2 regions of the Sphingomonas rustica genome follow, and region 1 is predicted to be linked to the other one. Evidence: riboswitches for the same ligand, from Rfam matches in the RefSeq annotation. Region 1 holds a riboswitch; the other holds the start of a gene.
What was found. Region 1 has a riboswitch for cobalamin ahead of metE (5-methyltetrahydropteroyltriglutamate--homocysteine S-methyltransferase). Riboswitches for the same ligand answer to the same signal wherever they lie in the genome.
Positions count from the first base shown of each region.

Region 2: linked by a shared signal. The riboswitch ahead of TPR58_RS13480 (TonB-dependent receptor plug domain-containing protein) and the one ahead of metE (5-methyltetrahydropteroyltriglutamate--homocysteine S-methyltransferase) in region 1 are both predicted to bind cobalamin.

Region 1 covers NZ_JBDIZK010000005.1:235,668-242,909, reverse strand. The annotation lists gene coaBC (bifunctional phosphopantothenoylcysteine decarboxylase/phosphopantothenate--cysteine ligase CoaBC) at 1-179, opposite strand, end outside; gene TPR58_RS10445 (hypothetical protein) at 176-622, opposite strand; gene TPR58_RS10440 (hypothetical protein) at 628-1,668, opposite strand; gene TPR58_RS10435 (type I restriction endonuclease) at 1,887-2,948, shown strand; gene TPR58_RS10430 (winged helix-turn-helix transcriptional regulator) at 3,004-3,402, opposite strand; gene TPR58_RS10425 (SDR family oxidoreductase) at 3,504-4,379, shown strand; cobalamin riboswitch at 4,444-4,648, shown strand; gene metE (5-methyltetrahydropteroyltriglutamate--homocysteine S-methyltransferase) at 4,762-7,086, shown strand; gene TPR58_RS10415 (acyl-CoA thioesterase) at 7,089-7,242, shown strand, end outside.
Region 2 covers NZ_JBDIZK010000007.1:227,410-234,651, reverse strand. The annotation lists gene cobO (cob(I)yrinic acid a,c-diamide adenosyltransferase) at 1-300, shown strand, start outside; gene TPR58_RS13500 (ABC transporter substrate-binding protein) at 297-1,145, opposite strand; gene TPR58_RS13495 (FecCD family ABC transporter permease) at 1,199-2,197, shown strand; gene TPR58_RS13490 (ABC transporter ATP-binding protein) at 2,191-2,964, shown strand; gene TPR58_RS13485 (phytanoyl-CoA dioxygenase family protein) at 2,961-3,656, shown strand; cobalamin riboswitch at 3,687-3,872, shown strand; gene TPR58_RS13480 (TonB-dependent receptor plug domain-containing protein) at 4,029-5,987, shown strand; gene TPR58_RS13475 (hypothetical protein) at 6,070-6,618, shown strand; gene TPR58_RS13470 (DUF1636 domain-containing protein) at 6,629-7,036, shown strand; gene cobT (nicotinate-nucleotide--dimethylbenzimidazole phosphoribosyltransferase) at 7,033-7,242, shown strand, end outside.

The sequences.
Region 1 (7,242 bases):
GTCGTGTAGACCTGCGACTCGCTGAGCGCGGCGAGCGTCATCGGCGTCACGAAATGGGTGCCGCCCTCGGTGAGCACGCACTTCACCGCGATGCCGGACTTGCGCAGCTGCCGGACCAGCTCGCACGCCTTATAGGCGGCAATGCCGCCGCCCACGATCAGGAGGACGCGCCCGCTCATTCCCATTCCCTTCCGTGCCGGATGCGTCGCCCCGCTGCCCCGCCGATCATGCCCAGGGCATAGACCGAAAGGACGTACAGCATGTGCACCTGCTGGTTCGGCCATAGCATGTACAGGACCAGGGGCGTGGTGGCGACCACGCCGGCCAGCAGCCACGCCGGCGGCGGCTTGGGTCCGCTTCGCTCGGCGACCGCCATGACGGCGATCACGGTCCCCTGGACGGCAAGCGCGACCGACGCGACGATCAGCACCAGCGACACGACGTCGCCAAGCCAGCCGGCATCGAGCGTCGGCAGGTGACCGCGGTCGAGCGCGTAGGTCACCACCTCGCGTGCGATCACCGCGATCGGCGCGGCGATCGCGAAGGGCAGCAGCGCGCCGAGCAGCCAGGCGCGCAGCCACGAGCCGCAGGCACTCCGGGTGAGCGTGGGGGTGCCAGCCATGGCACTCATCGTGCCACTCGCGTGACGGTGATCCGGCGCTTCTCGGTCGCCTGGGCAACAAGATCGCGCAGCGCGTCGGGCAGGAAGATCAGGCCGAGGAGAAAGACCGGGGCGACCATCAGGCCCCAGTAGAAGGTGTCGATCCGCGCGAAAATCGAGATCAGCGCGCCATAGGCCGCGATAATGGCGATCATCCGTGCGGCCAGCGGATCGCGCCACGATGCCCAGCCGATCGCCGACGCCCCGACCAGCAGCGCCCCCAGCCATAACGGGGCGAGTTGCAGTGCCGTTCCCAGCACGATCGACTTGACGAACAGCCCGATGCCCTCGAGCCCGAGCCATCCCGGCGACCGCGCGTCGAGCGGTCCGGCAAGCCCGGTCACTGCCCATGCATGGAAGGCGAGGGCAACGCCGAACAGGGCGAGCACGAGCGTCCAGCCCATCGCTTCGCGCCGCTCGCCATCGCGCCACGCGAAGACCAGCATGATCACCGCATAGAGCGAAGCGGTCTCGCGGATCAGCATCGCCGCCAGCGCGATCGCCGCCGGCTCGACCCAGCGCCCCGGTCGGCGCAACCCCAGCGACCAGGCGACGAGCAGCCCGGCCCAGATCTCGTGAAAGCTGATCAGTCCCGGCTGGATGAAGGCGAGCATCGACCCGGCGAGCAGGATTCCGCCCACCAGCATCGGCAGGCTGCGTCCCAGCGCCCCGTGCAACCGCAGCATCCAGGTCGCGGCCACGCACAGGACCAGCAGCAACTGGAGCAGCGGCGCTGCCCAGAGCGGCAGGGCGGCGAGGACGCTGGCCAGCGCCGGCAGCCGCATGGTCAGGAACGGCTTGAGCGGATATCCGCCCGCCCGCATCGCATCGGCCGCAACCGCGTAATAATTTCCGCCGCCACGAACGCCCGCGGCGATCGCATCGTACAGCATCAGGTCGGTCTGATGGCGCTCGCCGCCGGTGGCGGCATCCAGCGCCTCGGGCGTCGGCACCGCCAGTGCGGTGATCGTCAGCGCCAGCACGGCGAGGATGACGAGGATTGCCACGCGTGCCTGCCAACGCGTCAGCGCGGCGAACCGGGTGGGGGCAGACAGCCAGAGGGGCGCCGAACGCGACATGCCCGCGGACTACACGCGCCGGGGAGGGGGTGTCGAGACATCGCGTAGCGACACGTTCGCAGCAGTTTAGCCATACCTCACTGCAATTGAGGAGTTGAAAGTCGCTAGTGTCGCGATAATCTGCCGATGAAATAGCAGGGGGTGTCATGGAACTTGAGGCGAAGCTGGCTGAGTTGGCCAAAGTCGTAAAGGATCACCGTGAGGTCCTTCTGACTGAGGAGGCCGCCAAGAATGCTCTGGTGATGCCATTCTTGGCTGCGCTCGGATATAACCCTTTCAATCCTTCAGAGGTGGTTCCGGAGTTCACGTGTGACGTGGGCACAAAGAAAGGAGAAAAGGTCGATTACGCAGTGTGTAGCGCCGGTAAGGTGATGATGCTGGTGGAGTGCAAGCCGGCCAGTGTCGAGCTCAGCATCAACCATGCTTCGCAGTTGTTCCGCTATTTTACCACTACGGACACGCGAGTCGCGGTTCTGACGAACGGTGTCGTGTATAAATTCTTTTCCGATATCGACACGCCGAACAAGATGGATGATCGGCCGTTCTTCACCTTCCAGCTCGACGCGATCCGCAAGCAGGATATCCGGACCCTTGAGCGGTTCACGAAGGCCGCGTTCGATATCGACAAGATCGTGCAGGAGGCGGGCAATCTGAAGATGCAGACGCTCGTGTATCGCGAATTGCAAAAGGAGTTTCAGGAGCCGTCGGATGAATTCGTGCGCATGATCGCGTCGCGGGTTTCGAGCGCTCGGATCACCGCTGCAGTGAAAGAGAATTTTCAAGCGCTGATCGTGGCGTCGGTATCCGCGTTGATACGCGATCGCGTGAATGAGCGCCTGACATCTGCACTAAGTGCGTCCAACCCCGTCGAGGAGGTGCCACAGGCCGAAGCCGCACCCACCGAGGAAGGGGAAATCATCACGACGGAGGATGAAATTTCCGGCTTCAATATTGTTCGGGCGATCGGGGCGCGTCAGGTCGATCCGAAGCGCATCGTTATCCGGGATGCAAAGTCCTATTGTGCGATCCTGCTGGACGACAACAACCGCAAGACGATCGCGCGGATGCACTTCAACAGCCCGACGGCTCGATACTTTGGCAGCTTCGTCGGAAAGGACGAGACGAAACATCCGATTCTCGATCCGATCGAGATCTATCAGCATCAAGATCTTATTCTGGGTCGTATCTCCGAACTGGATGGCGGATGATCGTCGTGCGTTGACCCAAAGCCTGCAAGTCAGTCACGCAGTCGAACTTATGGCCTCAAGCGGCCGCGGCCCTGCGTTCGCGTGCCTCGACGACCTGCGCGAAATGCGCCTCGGCCCAGTCGATCAGGCCCAGCAGCGGCACGGTGAAGCTCCGTCCGAGCGGGGTGAGCGAATAGGTGACGCTGGGGGGAACGGTCGGCCGCACCTCGCGATGGACCAGCCCGTCGGCTTCCAGGATGCGCAGCGTCTGGGTCAGCATCCGCTTCGAGATGTCGGGCACGAGCCGGGCGAGCGCGCTGAACCGCCGCGGCCCTGCGGCCAGCGCGCACAGCAGCAGCATCGACCAGCGATCGCCGATCCGGTCGAGCAGCCCGCGCACGGCGCAGCGGGACTCGTCGAACTCGAATTGCTGCCAGGTCTCGAACCTTGCGCCCAGCGCCTCGGTCGCGTCCATGGTTTCTCCGTGGTAACCAGGTGACGGCCACGTGCCGTCTTTCGGATCCTGATTTGGTCTCTATCTGAGACCATGTCGAAAATCGAGACCGGAGTTGTCCCATGCCTGCTGAACAGACCCGCTATTTCGTGACCGCCGCCGCCGGCCAGCTCGGCCGGCATGTCGTGGCGGAACTCGCCCGACGCGTCGGGCCGGCCGCGGTGGTCGCGGTCGTCCGCAATCCCGACAAGGCTCCTGGCGCCTTTCCCGAAGGCATCGAGGTACGGGCAGGGGATTATGAGAAGCCCGATACGCTCGATACCGCGCTGGCCGGCGCGGATCGGCTCCTGCTGATCTCGTCGAACGCCGTCGGCACGCGGGTGCCTCAGCACGCCAATGTCATCGACGCCGCAAAGCGTGCGGGGGTGAAGCGGATCGCCTATACCAGCGTGCTGCATGCCGACCGGTCCACGCTGGGCCTTGCCGACGAGCATCGTGAAACCGAGGCGCTGCTGCGCGCCAGCGGCATCCCGACCACCCTGTTGCGCAACGGCTGGTATACCGAGAACCATGCCGCTTCGATCCCGCCGGCGCTCCAGCATGACGGCTTTCTGGGCGCCGCGGGCGAGGGCCGGATTTCGGCCGCTGCGCGAGAGGATTATGCCGTGGCGGCCGCGGCCGCGCTGATCGGAGATGCCGAGGGAGAGGATGTGGTCCACGAATTGGCAGGCGATCACGGCTTCACGCTCGCCGAGTTCGCCGCCGAGCTGTCACGCCAGGCGGGTCGCGAGATTCCCTATGTGAACCTGTCCGAGGCCGACTATCGCGGCGCGCTGGTCCAGGCCGGCCTGCCCGAGCCGGTCGCCGACACGATCGCCAATTCGGATGCGGCGGCGGCGAACGGCGCCTTGTTCGACGAAGGCGGGGCGCTGTCGCGACTGATCGGCCGTCCGACCACGTCGTTGGCGACCACGATCGCTAGCAGCCTGAAGGCCTGAGGTAGTCGCTAAGGGTCATATAAAGAATTCTTTATATGACCCTTGACGCGCGGGCCGCGCTTCGCGATGCTTTGGGTGTCGAGGTTCTCCGGCCGGCATTGCCGCGCCGGAGCTAAGACGGGAAGCCGGTGAAAGTCCGGCGCTGCCCCCGCAACTGTAAGCGGCGAGCGGCGGTCATCACGTGTCACTGGCGGGTTCGCTCGCCGGGAAGGCCAGACCGTCCGCGCTGACCCGCAAGCCAGGAGACCTGCCTTTGACGCGATAACGTCCACCGGCGGGGTGCCCGGTCTGGCCGCTTGCGCGCTGCGGCCGGACTCCTGTCCGTCCCTGCCTGCCTGTGTCCGGTGCCGGGTCTCCGCCCCATTCTTCGGGGTTGAAGATCATGACCGTCTCCATTGCCACTCTGGGCTTTCCGCGCATCGGCCCGCGCCGCGAACTGAAGACCGCGCTCGAGAATTTCTGGTCCGGGAAGACCGGCGAGTCGGATTTGCTCGAGTCTGCGTCCGGCCTGCGAACCGCCGCCTGGGCGCGGCAAAGGGCGCTGGGAGCCGACTGGCTGCCCTCGGGCGACTTCTCGCTCTACGACCATGTGCTCGACACCAGCGTGATGCTGGGCGCGATCCCCGAACGCTATCGCACGGGGGACGGCGAGGCCGATCTGTCGACCTATTTCGCGATGGCGCGCGGCACCGCCGGCGCGGCGTCCGGCGGCTGCGGCCATGATCACGGCGCGGGGGCGGGCGAGGCCAGCCTGACGGCCTGCGAGATGACCAAATGGTTCGACACCAACTATCACTACATGGTCCCCGAACTGGTGCCGGGGCAGAAGCTTGCGCTCAACCGGCTGAAGGTCCTCGACGACTATCGTGAGGCACGGGCCCAGGGGTTCGAGACGCGGCCGGTCCTGCTGGGGCCCGTCACCTGGCTGAGCCTCGCCAAGGGTCGCGGGGTCGATCCGTTCGAGTTTCTGGACGAGGTCGTCAGTCTCTACGGCGTGATCCTCGGCCATCTCGGCCAGGCCGGGGCGGAATGGGTCCAGATCGACGAGCCGATCCTGGTCACCGACCTGTCCGACATCCAGCGCCGGGCCCTGACGCGCGCCTATGCCCGTCTCGCCCGGCCGGGGGTGAAGCTGATGCTGACCACCTATTTCGGCGGACTGGAGGACAATCTCGGCTTTGCCGCGGCGCTCCCCGTCGCCGGACTCCATGTCGATCTGGTCCGCGCACCGGGCCAGATCGACGCGCTGCTGAAGGTGGCGCCGAAGGATCTGCTGCTGTCCCTGGGCGTGATCGACGGGCGCAATATCTGGCGCACCGATCTCGACGCGCTGCTGGCGCGGATCGAGCCGATCGCGGCGATCCGCGACCTGGTGCTGGCGCCATCCTGCTCGCTGCTGCACGTGCCGGTCGATCTGGCGCTGGAGCGCAGGCTCGATCCCGAACTGACCCAGTGGCTGGCCTTCGCGGTGCAGAAGGTCGAGGAACTGGCGATCCTGAAGCGCGCCCTCAACGAGGGACGCGAGCATGTCGCGGAGGCGCTGGCCGACTCGCGCCGGGCGGCGATCGCACGGCGCACCTCGCCGCTGATCCACGACGCGACGGTCGCAGGACGGGTCTCCGGCATCACCCCGGCCCTGTTCGAGCGCGAGGGCGATGTCGCCACGCGGGCGGCTGCCCAGGCCGTGGTCCTCGACCTGCCCGACTTCCCGACCACCACGATCGGGTCCTTCCCGCAGACCGAGGCGGTCCGCGGCGCCCGCGCCCGCTTCAATCGCGGCGAACTGGACGCGGCAGGGTATGATGCGTTCCTCCGCGACGAGACGGCGCGCGCGATCCGCTGGCAGGAGGAGGTCGGGCTCGACATGCTGGTCCATGGCGAGTTCGAGCGGAACGACATGGTGCAATATTTCGGCGAGCGGCTCTCGGGCTTCGCCTTCACCGTCAGCGGCTGGGTCCAGAGCTATGGCTCGCGCTGCGTCCGGCCGCCGATTCTCTATGGCGACGTGTCGCGGCCGAGCGCGATGACGGTCGAGTGGTGGCGCTATGCCCAGTCGCTGACCGAACGGCCGGTCAAGGGGATGTTGACCGGTCCGGTCACGATCCTGAACTGGAGCTTCGTGCGCGACGATCAGCCGCGCGAGGCATCGTGCCGCCAGATCGCACTGGCGATTCGCGACGAGGTACTCGACCTGGAAGCGGCGGGGGCAAGGGCGATCCAGGTCGACGAGGCCGCACTGCGCGAGGGTCTGCCGCTGCGCCACCGCGAGTGGCAGCATTATCTGGACTGGGCGGTCGAGTGCTTCCGCATCTCCGCCGCCGGGGTCGGGGACGCGACCCAGATCCACACGCATATGTGCTATTCGGAGTTCAACGACATCCTGCCCTCGATCGGGGCGATGGACGCCGACGTGATCTCGATCGAGACCGCACGGTCGCAGATGGAGTTGCTGGAGGGCTTCGCCCGCTACCGCTATCCCGCCGCGATCGGGCCCGGCGTGTACGACATCCACGCGCCGCGCGTGCCCGGACAGGACGAGATGGTCGCGCTGATGCGGCTGGCGCAGCAGCATCTCGACCGGTCGCAGCTGTGGGTGAACCCGGATTGCGGGCTCAAGACGCGCAAATGGCCCGAGGTGCGCTCGGCGATCGAGGCGATGGTCGCGGCGGCACGCACGCTGCGCGGCGAAGCCCGGGTGGAAGCCTGACCATGGCGGTGGCGGAGGCCGGGAACGGAGTCGTCCGGATCATCGACATGATCTTTCCGGGCGATGCCAACCATCATGGCACGTTGTTCGGCGGGGCCGCGCTTGCGCATATGGACAAGGTGGCGTTCCTCGCCGCGTCGCGCCACGGCCGGGCGT
Region 2 (7,242 bases), on a different contig from region 1:
AGCCGCGACATCGCCGTCGCGCGCGAGGCATGGGACGAGGTCAAGCGGATGATCGCCGACCCCGGCTATGCGATGGTCGTCGCCGACGAGCTGAACATCGTCCTGCGCTACGACTATCTCCCGGTCGATGAGGTTCTGGAGGTGCTGGCCGCGAAGCCGGAAATGACCCATGTCATCGTCACCGGCCGCAATGCACCGCAGGTGCTGATCGAAGCCGCTGACCTGGTCACCGAAATGGCGCAGGTGAAGCACCCGTTCCGCGAACAGAATGTCAGGGCGCAGCGCGGAATCGAGTTCTAGTCGTGGCGCGCCAGCTGTTCCGCGATGCCGCGCGCCGCCCGGACATAGGCCGGGCTGCCGCACACCGTCCACGCCTGGGGGATGCTGATCCGCGGGATGCCGGCCAGCGCGGGATGGTGCAGCATCTCGGTCCCCTGGTCGCTGACCCGGTCGGTCGCGCTTTCGACGATCAGGAAATCGGGCCTGGCCGCGACCATCTCCTCGAGGCTCAGCTGCGACAGCGCCGGCTTGCCCAGCTTGCCCGCAAGGTTGACCAGCCCGGCGCGGGTCATCAGCTCGTCGATCAGCGTGCCGGTGCCGGTCATGTAGCCGCGCCGCTGGTAGTAGGCAGCGACCCGGCCACGGCCCAGCCTTGCCAGCCCGGCAAGATCGGCCTGCATCCGTGCCACCAGCGCCTCGCCGCGTTCGGGATGGCCGACCGCCGCCGCGGTCTCGCGGATCGAGGCATAGATCTCGTCGACCGTGTTCGCGGTCTTCAGGTCGAGCAGGCGATAGTCCTGCCCCTTCAGCGCGGTCATCGCCGCGCTGCGCCGTGCAGGCATGCCGACAACCAGGTCGGGCTCGATCGCCAGGATCTGCTCGGCGGAATTGGAAATCAGCGTCAGCCCGCGGGCCCTGGCCGCCTCGCCCGACATTTCGGGATCAGTCGCGTTGCGCGTCAGCCCGGCGATCTGGTCGCGATCGGCCAGCGCAAGCACCAGCTGGTCGGCGCACAGGTTGAGCGAGACGATCCGCTTCGGCGGGCCGGCGGGCGCGGACGGCACTGTGCCGGTGCCGGCCCACAGGGCGGCGCTTCCCAGTGCGGCCAGCGGCAGCGCGAGCATCCAGAGGCGGTGACGACCCATCGCCGCCTCCATAGCCGCGCCATTCCTCCCTTCAAGTCTTTCGGAGTCGCCGCATGATCGCCGCCCGTCATCGCACGGTGCTGATCGCCGCGCTCGGCCTTCTTGCGCTGGCCGCTGCGATCGGCTCGCTGCTGCTCGGCCCGGTGCCCCTGTCGCTGCCGCGCATGGTCGCCGCCTTCACCGGCAATGGCGACCGCGTCGCGACCAGCATCCTGTTCGACCTGCGCCTGCCGCGCACCATCCTGGGCCTCGCCGTCGGGGCGATGCTCGGCCTGTCGGGCGCGGCGCTTCAGGGCTATCTGCGCAATCCGCTGGCCGAGCCGTCGGTGCTCGGCACCTCGACCGCGGCGGCGCTTGGCGCGGTTGGCGCGATCTATTTCGGCCTCGCGCTGGTGCATCCGCTGATCCTGCCGGTGATGGCGGTGCTCGCGGCACTGGCCTCGCTGGCGCTGCTGTTCCTGCTCGCGGGCCGGTCGGAAAGCCCGCTGACGCTGATCCTGGCGGGCATCGCGCTGATGACCCTGGCGAGCGCGGGGATCAGCCTGTCGCTCAACCTCTCGCCAAATCCGTTCGCGGCGATGGAGATCATGACCTGGCTGCTGGGCAGCCTCGAGAACCGGTCGTTCGACCATGTCCGCGTCGCGCTGCCCTGTATCGCGATCGGCGCGGCGATGCTGTTGTGGCACGGTCGCGCGCTCGACGCGCTGACGCTGGGCGAGGACGGCGCGCAGGCGCTGGGCGTCGACCTGAGCGCGACCCGCCTCAGGTTGCTGCTGGGCACCGCGATCGGCGTGGGCGGCGCGGTGGCGGTGTCGGGCGCGATCGGGTTCGTCGGGCTGATCGTCCCGCACCTGATCCGACCGCTGACCGACCGCAGCCCCTCGGCGATCCTGCTGCCGTCCGCGATTGGCGGCGCCGCGTTGCTGACCCTGGCCGACCTCGCGGTGCGGCTGATCGACACCAAGGCCGAGCTGAAGCTGGGCGTCGTCACTGCGTTCCTCGGCGTGCCGGTCTTCCTCGTCCACCTCATGCGGGAGCGGCGGCTATGGTGAGCATCCGGATCGAGGGGCTCGGCGTCACGCTGGGCAGGCGCGCCGTGCTGCGCGACGTGACCGCGTCGTTCGCGCCCGCCACGCTGACCGGAATCGTCGGCCCCAATGGCGCAGGCAAGTCGACGCTGGCGCGCGCGATGCTGGCGCTGGTGCCGACGACCGGGCGCGTGCGGGTCGATGACCGCGACGTCGCGACCATGCCGCGCGCCGAACTGGCCAGGCGCATCGCCTATCTGCCGCAAGGCCAGACGCTGCACTGGCCGCTGTCGGTCGAGCGGCTGGTCGGGCTCGGCCGGCTGCCGCATCTGGGGCCGATGTCGCGCGTGGCCGAGGGCGACGCCGCCGCGATCCAGCGGGCGATGGTGCGCGCCGACGTGACCGCGCTGCGCGACCGGATCGCGACCGAGTTGTCGGGCGGCGAGCGCGCCCGCGTCCTGCTGGCGCGCTCGCTGGCGGTCGAGGCACCCGGCCTGATCGCCGATGAACCGCTCGCCAGCCTCGACCCCGGCCACCAGATCGACGTGATGGACCTGCTCCGCGCCGAGGCGCGCGGCGGCGCGCTGGTGATCGCGGTGCTGCACGACCTGACGATGGCCGCGCGCTATTGCGACCGGCTGCTGCTGGTCGACCGCGGAACCGTCGTGGCGGACGGTGCGCCGGCCGACGTGCTGGCGCCGGCGAACCTGCGCGCGGTCTATGGCATCGATGCGCGGATCGACCTGGACGGCGACTGGCCGAGCATCGTGACGCTGGGCCGCGCGCGATGAACGCGCAGGAAATTTCCTATGCTCGCGACGGCTACGCCATTGTGCCGTTATACGACCGTACAACAATAATGGCCGCCCGGGCCGATATCGTCGAGCAGATCGATCGCGTGTCGCGCGCGCTGTATCTGCCGTTCGAGGCGAGCTGTCCCGACGCGCCGCTGGAAGAGCGGATCGACCGCGTCTTCGCCCGGGACCGCAGCCATGCCGACCTGCTGCGCCGCGTGGTCTGCACCGATGCGCAGCGCGGTCCGCGGCTGTCGGCGATCGCCGCCGACCCGCGGCTGATCGAGACGGCGCAGCGGATCGGCGGGCGCGCGCTGGCGGGATCGATCGTCCGTGTCCGTGCCAGCATTGCGAGCTTTCCCGGGCATCGCCACGCCTGGCATTCGGACGTGGTCCGCGACGACGGCACCGCCTGCGGCCGGGTATGGATCACCGCCTGGATCCCGCTGAGCGATGCCGGCCCCGGGCGCGGCGGGCTGGAGGTCCTTCCCGGGCGCCGGCCCGCGCCGATGGCGCAGGCGACCGATCGCGGGTTCGAGATTCCCGAGGCGGCGATCGCCGGCCTGCCGCACATCCAGCCCGAATGCCCCGCGGGCACCGTCCTCTTCCTCGACCGGTTCACGCCGCATCGCACGCTGCCGTCGGTCGCGGCGCGGTTCGCGCTGGTGGTGTGGATGATGGCGGCGTGATGCCGATTGCCAGCCGCGGCGCGCGGCCCTAAGGGCGGCGACGCGACAGGTTCCCCGGAGACGGGGATGAAAAGGGAACGGGATCAAACCCGGCTGCCCCTGCAACTGTAAGCGGCGAGCCATCGGCCGAATGCCATTGGGACCCCGGTCCTGAGAAGGCGGCCGAACCGGCACCGACCCGCTAGCCAGGAGACCTGCCCGTCGCGGTCGTCCTTCGTGCGGACAGGGTGTGTCGCGCGGACGGGGGTGAACCCGAGAGACGACAGAGCTGACCGCGTTCGCGCGGGATGCGGCTGTGCGTCCTTCGCGGACACGGCGTCGCATTCCCGTGCGGGTGCGGCCGTGTCGTCGAAGGATATGAAGTTGAAGTCGCTGTTCCGTCTCGCCGTTTCCGTTTCCGCCCTCGCCGCCGCCTCGGGCGCGCTTGCCCAGCAGGCCCCGGCCCCCGATGCCGCAGCACCCGCCGCCTCGACCGAGGACAGCGGCGAGATCATCGTCACCGCCACCCGCGCGCCGGTCGCGATCGACCAGGTCCCGGCATCGGTCACCGTGCTCGACAAGGCGGCGATCGACCGCAGCCAGGACATCGGCGTGACCGAGCTGCTGCTGCGCACGCCCGGCATCACCATGTCGCGCAACGGCGGCTATGGCACGTCCACCTCGCTACGCATTCGCGGCGCCGAATCGGACCAGACCGTCGTCGTCATCGACGGGGTGAAGCTGAACGACCCCGCCTCGACCGGCGGCGGCTATAACTTCGCCAACCTGCTGACCGGGGACGCATCGCGGATCGAGATCCTGCGCGGGCCGCAATCGACCCTGTGGGGCAGCCAGGCGATCGGCGGCGTGGTCAACATCGTCACCGCCATGCCCGAGGCGCCGATCGAGGGCAGTTTCGACTTGGAGGCCGGGTCGCGCGCGACCGTCAGCGCGCGCGCCGCGATCGGCGGGCGGACCGGCCCGCTCAGCTGGCGGCTGGGCGGCCAGAGCTTCACCACCGACGGCATCTCGGCGATCGCGCCGACGTTCGGCGGGCACGAGACCGACGGCTACACCAATCGCAGCGCCACCGGCCGCGCCGAGCTGGAACTGGCGACCAATCTGAGCGTCGAGCTGCGCGGCTATTATTCGAGCGGGCGGGTCAACATCGATTCGACCAGCGGCGACAATCCCGACTTTTCCACGAACAAGGAGTTCGTCGGCTATGCCGGGGTGAACTTCGCGCTGCTCGACGGCCGCTTTCGCAACCGCGTCGCCTATGCCCATACCGACACCGACCGCGACAGCTTCTCGCCGCTGCGCGCCCGCGCGCTCAGCTTCGAATCGAACGGCCAGAACCGCCGCTGGGAATATCAGGGCAGCTTCGCCTTCACCCAGCGCATCTCGGCGGTGTTCGGGCTGGAGAATGAACGCTCGAAGTTCGAGAGCCGCTCGCCCGCCGGCGCACTGGCCACGCCGCTGCCGCCCTTTGCGACCGGCGATGCCGAGATCACCAGCGTCTATGGCCAGCTGAGCATCGAGCCGGTCGACGGGCTGACGGTCAATGGCGGGGTGCGTCATGACGATCACAGCCGCTATGGCGGCCAGACCCTGTTCTCGACCGGCGCGGTGTGGCGCCTGCCCACCGACACGATCCTGCGCGCCAGCTATGGCGAGGGGTTCAAGGCACCGACCCTGTACCAGCTGTTCAGCGAATATGGGAACGTCGCGCTCGACCCCGAACAGGCGCGCGGATGGGAAGCCGGTGTCGAGCAGCAACTGTTCGACCGCAAGCTGAGCTTCGGCGCGACCTATTTCGAGCGCGTCACCACCAACCAGATCATCTTCAACAGCTGCAGCGCGACCTCGCCCAGCCCGTTGTGCCTGGTGCCGGGCAGCACGACGCGCCGCTCGGGCTATTATTCCAACGTCTCGCGCGGCGAGGCGCACGGGATCGAGGCGGCGGCTGCGCTGAAGCTGGGCGGCCTGACGCTCGACGGCAATTACAGCTGGACGGTTGCCGAGGACCGGTCGCCGGGCACGGCCAATTTCGGCAAGTGGCTGCCGCGCCGCCCTCAGGACAGCGGCAATGCATCGGTCAGCTATGCCTTTCCGTTCGGGCTGAGCACCGGCGCGGCAGTGCGCTGGGCCGGGCACAGTTTCGACAATGCGAGCAATGCGACGCGGTTGGACGGCTATGCGCTGGTCGACCTGCGCGCCGAGTTCGCGGTGAGCGAGCGGTTCCGGCTGTTCGCGCGGGCGGAGAACGTCTTCGACGAGGAGTATATGACCGCCTATCGCTACGGCACGCTGGGCCGCAGCTTCTATGCCGGCGTGCGCGGCCGGTTCTGACCGCGCGCACGCATCCCACTGCCCGGGCCTGCGCATCGTGCAGGCCCGGGTCGCCCTTCCGGAACCCGATCGAGGAGCCGTCATGACCCAGGGACATTCGACCCGCGCCGCATCGACCTTGTGGATCCTGCTGCTGACGCTTGCCAGCACCGCGACGACACTGGTGTTCGCCTGCGCCACCCCGTTTCCGGCACTGGCCGCGCTTGCCGCAGTCCATATGCGGCGCAGCGACGGCATCTGGCTGATGCTGGCGGCGTGGCTGGCCAGCCAGGCGGTGGGCTTCTGCCTGCTCGACTATCCGCGCGATGCCGGCACGTTCGGCTGGGCGGCGGGCCTCGCCACCGCCGCGGTCGCATCGGTGATCGGCGCGCATGCCGCACTTCGCCTCGCCGGAGACCGGCCGGTGCCGGTGCGGTTGGCGCTCGCCTATCTCGCCGGCTTCGTCGCGTTCAAGGCAGTCGTGCTGGGCTGGGCCTTCTTCCTTGGCGGCGTGGCCAGCACGATCGATCCCGCGATCCTGCAGCGCCAGTTCCTGCGCAACGGCGCGATCCTGGTCGGTCTCTATGCGCTGTACCGCCTGCTGACCGCGATCGGGGTGCCTCAGCCTGCCCCGCGCGTCGCGACTGCCTGAGCGCCGCGCGGTGCTGAAGCGTGTCGAGGACGGGCCGGCGATCGTCGCCTGCAACAGCTGTCGCCTGTCTCCGGAGACGCGCGCGGACGGCGACGGCGTCACCGGCGGCGGACGCCTGGTCGAGGCGTTGCGCACGGTCAAGGCGCGCGACCCGCGCTATGCGGGGATCGCGGTGCAGGACATGGCCTGCCTGTTCGCCTGCCAGGATCATTGCACCGTCCATCTGCGCGCCCCCGACAAGGTCGGCTATGTCATGGGCAGGTTCGCACCCGATGCGGATGCCGCGCGCGCGATCCTGGACTATGCCGTCGCCTATGCCGACAGCGACCATGGCCGCGTCGCCTATTCGGACTGGCCCGAGGGGGTGAAGGGCCATTTCATCACCCGCACCCCACCGCCGGGATTTGTCGTCGAATGAGCCATTTTCCCACTCCAGCCGCGTTTCGTACCGCGCTGGCCGCATTGCCGGTCGCCGACGCGACCGCGCGCGCCGCGGCACAGCGGCGGCAGGATCAGCTGACCAAGCCCGCCGGATCGCTCGGCCGGCTGGAGGCGATCGCGGTCTTCATCGCCGGGTGGCAGGGTCGCGAGCGACCGCGGATCGAGCGCGCGCGCGCCGCGATC